DNA from 2 places in the Dellaglioa carnosa genome. Region 2 is predicted to be linked to the other one. Evidence: predicted binding sites of a transcription regulator. Region 2 holds the regulator's gene; the other holds the start of a gene.
The links. Region 2 encodes HrcA, which represses chaperone genes, less so after heat shock. Its sites were predicted from a motif close to TTAGCACTCNNNNNNNNNGAGTGCTAA; they were not measured.

Region 1 (4,432 bases), on a different contig from region 2:
GTTGGTAATTAGTTGTGACTTTGGCTTCAGGAAGTGCAGTCGTTGAAGCAAGTTCAAGGGCTAGTTTTTCAGCTTCAATTGCTTCCAGTTCTTCTTTTTTATCCACGTAGTAATCGTAATCGCCCATGTAGTAAGTTGAACCCTCTCTAGAGACTTCAATAATACTTTCGGCTACTTTATTAATAAAATAACGATCATGTGAAACGAGTAAGACTGTTCCGTCAAAGTTATTAATCGCTTTTTCGAGAACTTCTTTACTATCAATATCCAAATGGTTAGTTGGTTCATCAAAAATCAAGAAATTATCTTTGTTCATTGCAAGCTTTGTTAAGGCTAAACGTGCTTTTTCACCACCACTCAGGTTAGAAACGCGTTTCAAAACGTCATCCCCGGAAAACAAGAAACTGCCTAGTAATGAACGAATATCTGTTTCGGGAGTTGAGGGATGGTCATTCCACAATTCGTCTAAAACAATATTTTTATCCGTTAATTGGTTTTGTTCCTGATCATAGTAACCGATATGAACGTTAGTACCAAGAAAAGCTTCACCACGAATAAAGGGGATTTGGCCTAAGACGCTCTTAAGTAGGGTAGATTTACCAACACCGTTTGGTCCAACAATAGCTTGAACCTGATGTTTATGTAAGTCGATCGAAACGGGTTCAGATAATACTTGATTATCATAACCAACGGCTGCATTAGAGACGGTTAAAACAATATTGCCACTCTCATCTGCGGATTTGAAACTGAAACGCGGTGCTTTTTCATCGCCTTCAGGACGGCCTACTTTATCCATTTTTTCAAGTTGTTTACGGCGACTTTGTGCTCGCTTAGTTGTTGAGGCACGCACAATATTTTTATTAACAAAGTCTTCAAGTTTTTCAATTTTATCTTGTTGTTTTTCAAAAACTTTCCATTCTTGTTTCAAATTTGCTTCTTTTTTAACAATGAACTGTGAGTAGTTACCGTTGTAATGTGTGGTTTCATTGTGGCTCATATCGTAAACCTCTGTGACAATTTTATCTAGGAAGTAGCGATCATGAGAAACAATGAGAAGGGCGCCTGTATAGGTTTTTAAATAACCTTCTAACCAAGTTAACGTTTCGATATCCAAGTGGTTAGTGGGTTCATCTAAAATAAGTAAATCGCGTTTTTCTAAAAGTAGTTTGGCTAAGGCAAGACGTGTTTTTTGACCACCGGAAAGGGTTCTGATGTCGCGTCCAAAATCCTCTTCAAAAAATCTAAAACCATGTAAAACGGAACGGATTTCAGATTCATAACCGTAACCGTTTTGTTCACTAAAATCATGTGAAAGTTGGTCGTACGTTGTTAATAGTTTTTCGAATTTTTCCGAATCTTCTGCATTTTTCGGGTCGGCAATTTGTGCTTCAAGCGTATGAATTTGAACTTCCATTTTCTTTAAGTAGTCAAAAACGTGACTCATTTCTTCCCAGACTGAGCGTTCTGAAGAAACGGTTGTTGTTTGGGCCAAGTAACCAATAGTCATCCCTTTATGTTTAATGATTTGACCGGCATCAGTCACTTCTTGATCAATAATCATTTTAATTAACGTAGATTTTCCGGCGCCGTTTCGACCCACTAAAGCGATCCTGGCGTCATCCTTGATATCCATATTGGCATTTTCAAATAAAACGTCTGCACCAAAATATCGAGCTGCTTGTTGTACTTGTAACAAAATCAAAATAATTCCACCTTTCTTTTAGAGTAGTGCTTGAATCGTTAACACTAAGCTGTTCATGAGAATATGTGCGACCATGGATGTTTTAATATCACCCGTTCGTTTGTAAAGATAGCAAAAGAGTAATCCAATTAAGAAGTAGATAGCTAAATGGCCATCGTTATGTGCCAAACTAAATAAGAGACTAGACGTAATTGCGGCAAAGGCCGGCGGAATAAAACTTGCTAAATTGCCAAAGAAAACCTTTCTAAAAACGAGTTCTTCCATAATTGGGGCACCAAGTGAGACGGCTAGCATGTAATAAGGATATTTTGAAAAAATAGTCATAATCTCGCTCGTATTTTGTGAGGCCACGGTTGTTTTTAAAATGGCGTATGAGATTAATTGGATTCCCATTTGGATGACTAGGGTTAAAATAAATCCAAGAATTCCCCATAAAATAATTTGCGACCATTTGGATTGACTATCTATTGAATTTTTATTACTAAAGTGATGGTTTAACCAGATTAGTAGTAGGGCGCCTAAAACGTAATCGGCCGTCATAACGGGATAAATAACTGATTTTAAAGAAAATATTTGATTTAGAATTGTTGGTAAAATGAAAATAATAAGATAACCCAATAAAATGGCTATTGAGTTTTTACTAGTTGATTTTGACATGAAAACTCCTTTAACGACTATTAATTAGTTACGACTGTTTTTGTTGAACAAATTCGTATGATAAGTATAGCATAATTGACCGAATAACGAATTTAATTCATATCAAAATTTCCATATAAATAAGAGCTTAAACACTTGCAATTATCCCGAAAATTGATTATAGTTAATTTTGTGATTAGCACTTACATAGATAGAGTGCTAAATAATATAGTTGGAGGGATAGAACGTGTTAAAACCATTAGCAGATCGTGTTATTTTAGAAGTAACTAAAGAAGAAGAAACAACAGTAGGTGGAATTGTCTTAGCAAGTAATGTGCAAGAGAAACCACAAACAGGTAAGATTATTGCGGTGGGTGATGGTCGTACAATGCGTAATGGTGAAAAAATCGCCATTGCTGTCAGTGTCGGACAAACCGTTTTATTTGATAAATATGCTGGATCAGAAGTTTCATTTGAAGGTAAAGACTACTTGATTGTTCATGAGAAAGATATCGTTGCAACAGTAGATTAATATAAATTTTAAAGATGAGGTGGATTAATTATGTCAAAGGAATTAAAGTTTTCTGAAGATGCTCGTTCAGCAATGCTTAGAGGTGTTGACCAATTAGCCAATACCGTTAAATCAACTTTAGGACCAAAAGGCCGTAACGTTGTTTTGGAAGAATCATATGGCTCACCAATCATTACAAATGATGGTGTGACAATTGCTCGCGCTATTGAATTAGAAGATCATTTCGAAAATATGGGTGCTAAATTAGTTTCAGAAGTTGCTTCTAAAACTAATGATATTGCTGGTGATGGGACAACAACAGCCACTGTTTTAACACAAGCAATCGTTACCGAAGGTATGAAAAATGTGACTGCCGGTGCTAACCCGGTTGGTATTCGTCGCGGAATTGAAGCAGCAACTAAAGCAGCTGTTGCTGAATTACACGAATTATCACATAAAGTTGAAACTAAAGAAGATATTGCACAAATTGCTTCTGTTTCTTCAGCTAATGATGAAATTGGTGCTTTAATTGCTGATGCTATGGAAAAAGTTGGTAACGATGGTGTTATTACAATTGAAGAATCAAAAAGTATTGATACATCATTAGATGTTGTTGAAGGGATGCAATTTGATCGTGGTTACTTGTCACAATACATGGTAACTGATAACGATAAAATGGAAGCTAACTTAGAAACACCATACATCTTGGTGACAGATAAAAAGATTTCTAATATTCAAGAAGTATTACCATTATTACAATCAATCGTTGAACAAGGTCGTCCATTATTGATTATTGCTGATGATGTTGATGGTGAAGCCTTACCAACATTGGTCTTAAATAAAATTCGTGGTACATTCAATGTTGTTGCTGTTAAAGCACCTGGTTTTGGTGATCGTCGTAAAGCTATGCTTGAAGATATCGCTATCGTAACTGGCGCAACAGTTATTACAGATGAACTTGGTTTACAATTGAAGGATACAACGATTGAACAATTAGGTTCAGCTGGAAAAGTTAATATCACAAAAGAAAACACGGTGATTGTTGAAGGTTCAGGTAATAAAGAAAAAATTATCGAACGTGTTGGTTTGATTAAAAAACAAATCGATGAAACAACTTCTGAATTTGATCGTGAAAAGCTACAAGAACGTTTGGCTAAATTGTCAGGCGGGGTTGCTGTCATTAAAGTTGGTGCCGCAACTGAAACAGAATTAAAAGAACGTAAGTACCGTATCGAAGATGCTTTAAATGCAACACGTGCTGCTGTTGAAGAAGGTTTCGTAGCTGGTGGTGGTACTGCATTTGTTAATGTAATCGGTAAAGTTGCTTCACTTGAAGCAGTTGGTGATGAATTAACAGGTATTAAGATTGTGCAACGTGCTCTAGAAGAACCGGTACGTCAAATTGCAAAGAATGCTGGTCTTGAAGGTTCTGTGATTGTTGAAAAATTAAAATCAGAGAAACCTGGTATTGGATTCAATGCCGCAACAAATGAATGGCAAGATATGATTGCAGTTGGAATTGTTGATCCAACGAAAGTGACACGTTCAGCATTACAAAATGCAGCTAGTGTCTCAGCATTATT
Region 2 (4,432 bases):
CAACTTAATGAAGCCAAGGCTAATGGAACATTGGAATCATTATTATATCCAATTGACGCCGCATTAACGTCATTTAAAAAGTATGAATTAACTGATGAACAATGGGCGATTGTTAAAAATGGTGGTTTCTTGGCTGTTGATTCTTTTAATGACGAACCGATAGTTGCATTAGTTTATGAAAATAAAATTAGATGTTTGTATAGATTGAACAGTGAAAAAGACCGTTATCAATCTGAAACAATGTTTGATTTAGGGTAAAGGAAGTTATTGTGATATGAAAGTTATTTATTTAACTGAGCCATACGATCCTAAAAAAATTGATGACGAGGCAATCTCGCTAGCTATGGGATTTTTTGATGGCGTTCATTTAGGACATCAAAAAGTAATACTAAAGGCTAAACAAAAAGCCAACGAAAAGAAGATTAAACTTGCGGTGATGACGTTTGATAAGCATCCTTCGGTTCAATTTCAAAAGAAACCTGAACGAAGTATTAAATACTTAACCTCCATGGAAAAGAAAATTTCATTAATGGAGGGACTAGGTGTTGATATTTTTTATATCCTAACGTTAAACAATGATTTGGCAAGTTTAACACCACAGGATTTTGTTACCAAGTATATGATTGAGCTGCATGCACAAGTTGTTGTTGCTGGGTTTGATTATACTTATGGTAAAAAAGATATTGCTAATATGGACACATTGTCCAAGTACGCTCATCAACAATTTGAAGTTGTAACTGTACCTGAATTGATATCTGAAGATCAAAAGATAAGTTCAACTAGAATTAGGGCTGCTATCGACAAAGGGCAGATAAACGACGTGAACAGATTGTTAGGGTATGAGTATCAAACGATTGGTGAGGTTGTTCATGGCGAAGCTAGGGGTAGAGAACTTGGGTTTCCGACGTTGAATCTAGAGTTTAACGAGCATATTCGAATTCCGGGACCTGGAATCTATGTGACAAGGGTCCAGGTATCTGGTGTCTGGTATCGTGGAATGGCATCTATCGGATATAATGTCACATTTGGGCAAGATCGTGAATTAACCGTTGAAATTAATTTGTTTGATTTTAATGAAATGATCTATGGTCAACAGGTAACGGTCGAATGGCTGTCATATTTGAGAAGTGAAATTAAATTTGATGGGATTGATGGATTAATCTCACAGTTAAATCAAGATAAAAAAATGACAAATGCTTATTTTAATTAATTAATCTAAATAAATCATAAATGACTGACTAAATAGAGATATTTAGTCAGTCATTTTCTTTAAAAAAACGAGTGCATTCCTTGACAACAATCTAAACATTTAGTATATTAATAGTTGTCTTAGCACTCTATTGTGCTAAGTGCTAAAAAGAGGTGATTGATCATGCTAACGGAAAGACAAATGTTAGTGTTAGAAGCAATTGTCAGAGTTTATACGGAAGTTGGACAGCCGGTTGGTTCTAAATCGGTCGTCGATTTTTTGCCAATGCATGTTAGTTCGGCAACGATAAGAAACGAAATGGTCGCCTTGGAGAATAAAGGGTTAATTAAAAAAACGCATTCTTCTTCAGGACGCATCCCTTCGTTTTTAGGATATCGTTATTACGTAGACCATATTGTTCAACCCGGAGTTGTTCCGGCGGCAGAACTGGTGAATATTCAGAATTCTCTTGGCGTTCATTTTCAAAAGATTGATGAAATATTTGCGGAATCAACTAAGATTCTTTCAGATTTGACGAATTATACGGCAATTTCATTACGACCTGAAACAACGGAGAGTCGACTCGAAGGATTCCGATTAGTTCCACTAGGAAATCACCGGATTATGGCTATTCTTGTTATGAGTAGTGGCGTTGTTGAAAATCAAACGTTTAGTATTCCTAAATCAATTAATGGTTCAGATTTGGAAGCTGTAACGAGGTTGTTGAACGATCAATTAATTGGGTTATCATTAGCCGAAATTTCTATGAAGCTAAGGACAAGTATTCCGGTTATGTTGGTTGATTATATGCGTAGGCCGGATGGCATTCTAGATGTTTTTGGCAACATTTTAAAGCAGGCAGCACGTGAACAGGTATTTGTTGGTGGTAAATCAAATATTTTAGATTTTGCAACTGACAGTAACGTGGATGAACTAAAATCACTGTACGATTTAGTAGATACATCGAATAATAAGAATATTGGCGATTTGATTGGCATTCAAGGTAAACCCATTCAAATTAAGATTGGTGAGGAATTAACGAATCAATTGCTTGATAACTATAGTCTAATATCAGCTAGTTATGATGTTAGCGACCATGGTCAGGGTGTTATTGCGTTATTGGGTCCAACAAATATGCCATATTCAAAGATGATTGGTTTACTCGATGCATTCAGTGATGAGCTTGCAAAAAAATTATTAGATTATTATCAACAATTTGATAAATAAGAAAAGGGGTGTTGTGTGTGGTTAAAGATGCCAAAGAAGATTTAGTTGAGGAAGATGTTGCACAAGAGCAACATCAAGCTAATGAAACAACTGATCAAAATGAGAAAAAAAGTTCTGTTACTGATAAAGTAAAAGAAAAATTTAGTAAAAAACCTTCTGACACAGATAAGTTGGCTGAATTACAAGTCAATCTAGATGCAATGGAAGATAAATATTTACGGGCAGAAGCCGAGATGGCAAATATGAATACTCGCTTTAAGAAAGAACAAGAACAACTCTTGAAGTATAGTGGACAGTCATTAGCTAAAGACGTTTTACCTGTTATTGATAATTTAGAAAGAGCATTGTCAATTGAAGTTGATACTGAAAATGGCGAACAACTAAAAAAAGGTATCGAATTAGTTTACAAAGATGCACAAAAAGCGTTAACTAATAATGACGTGATTGAAATTGCAACAGATGGCGTTATGTTCGATCCAACTATTCATCAAGCGGTTCAAACTGTTCCCGCTTCTGATGATCAGAAGGCAGATACAATTGTTCAAGTCCTTCAAAAAGGATACAAATTAAAAGATAGAGTGTTACGTCCAGCAATGGTCGTTGTCGCTCAATAATAATATAAGAAGAGGTAGATAAATTATGGCAAAGATTATAGGAATTGATTTAGGAACAACTAACTCAGCTGTTGCTGTTTTAGAAGGTAAAGAAGCAAAAATTATTACAAATCCAGAAGGAAACCGTACAACACCATCAGTTGTTTCATTTAAAGATGGCGAAACACAAGTCGGTGAAGTGGCTAAACGTCAAGCAATCACAAATCCAGATACTGTGGCATCAATTAAACGTCACATGGGTGAAGAAGGCTATAAAGTTGATATTCAAGGTAAATCATATACACCACAAGAAGTTTCAGCAATGATTTTACAATACATTAAAGAATATTCTGAAGCATACTTAGGCGAATCAGTAACACAAGCTGTTATTACGGTTCCTGCATACTTCAATGATTCACAACGTCAAGCTACAAAAGATGCCGGTAAAATTGCTGGTTTAGAAGTTGAACGTATCGTTAACGAACCAACTGCAGCAGCTTTGGCATACGGTCTTGAAAATACTGAAAAAGATGAAAAAATCCTTGTTTTTGATTTAGGTGGTGGTACATTTGATGTTTCTATCCTTGAATTAGGCGATGGTGTCTTTGAAGTGTTATCAACAAATGGTGATACTAAACTTGGTGGCGATGATTTTGATCAAAAAATCATGGACTGGTTAGTTGATACTTTCAAAAAAGAAAATGGTATTGATTTATCAAAAGATAAAATGGCAATGCAACGTCTTAAAGATGCTGCTGAAAAGGCTAAAAAAGATGTTTCTGGTGTTACTAGTGCACAAATTAGCTTACCATTTATCACAGCCGGTGCTGCTGGACCTTTACATTTAGAAGCAACATTATCACGTGCACAATTCGATAACTTAACACAAGAATTAGTTGAACGTACACGTATTCCAGTTCAAAATGCTTTGAAGGATGCCGGTTTAACAAATGCTGATATTGATCAAGTTATCTTGGTTGGTGGATCAACACGTATTCCAGCAGTTCAAGCATTAGTTGAAAAGGAAACAGATCACAAACCTAACCAATCAGTTAACCCTGATGAAGCTGTTGCACTTGGTGCCGCAATTCAAGGTGGTGTGATTACTGGGGATGTTAAGGATGTCGTTTTACTTGATGTAACACCACTTTCATTGGGTATTGAAACAATGGGTAGTGTCTTTACTAAGTTAATTGACCGTAACACAACAATTCCAACAAGTAAGTCACAAACATTCTCAACAGCTGCAGATAACCAACCAGCCGTTGATATCCATGTCTTACAAGGTGAACGTCCAATGGCTACAGATAACAAAACATTGGGTCGCTTCCAATTAAATGATATTCCTGCTGCACCTCGTGGCATCCCTCAAATCGAAGTTAAATTTGATATTGATAAAAATGGGATTGTTAATGTTTCTGCT

Region 1: the regulator HrcA is predicted to act here: its motif matches at 2,535-2,561, upstream of groES (co-chaperone GroES).

Annotation. Positions count from the first base shown of each region.
Region 1 covers NZ_JANXLI010000005.1:17,523-21,954, reverse strand. Annotated here, with positions in the region: gene N0K80_RS06120 (ABC-F family ATP-binding cassette domain-containing protein) at 1-1,702, opposite strand, end outside; gene N0K80_RS06115 (CPBP family intramembrane glutamic endopeptidase) at 1,721-2,359, opposite strand; gene groES (co-chaperone GroES) at 2,586-2,870, shown strand; gene groL (chaperonin GroEL) at 2,901-4,432, shown strand, end outside.
Region 2 covers NZ_JANXLI010000001.1:351,595-356,026, forward strand. Annotated here, with positions in the region: gene truB (tRNA pseudouridine(55) synthase TruB) at 1-258, shown strand, start outside; gene ribF (riboflavin biosynthesis protein RibF) at 275-1,210, shown strand; gene hrcA (heat-inducible transcriptional repressor HrcA) at 1,373-2,416, shown strand; gene grpE (nucleotide exchange factor GrpE) at 2,434-3,030, shown strand; gene dnaK (molecular chaperone DnaK) at 3,056-4,432, shown strand, end outside.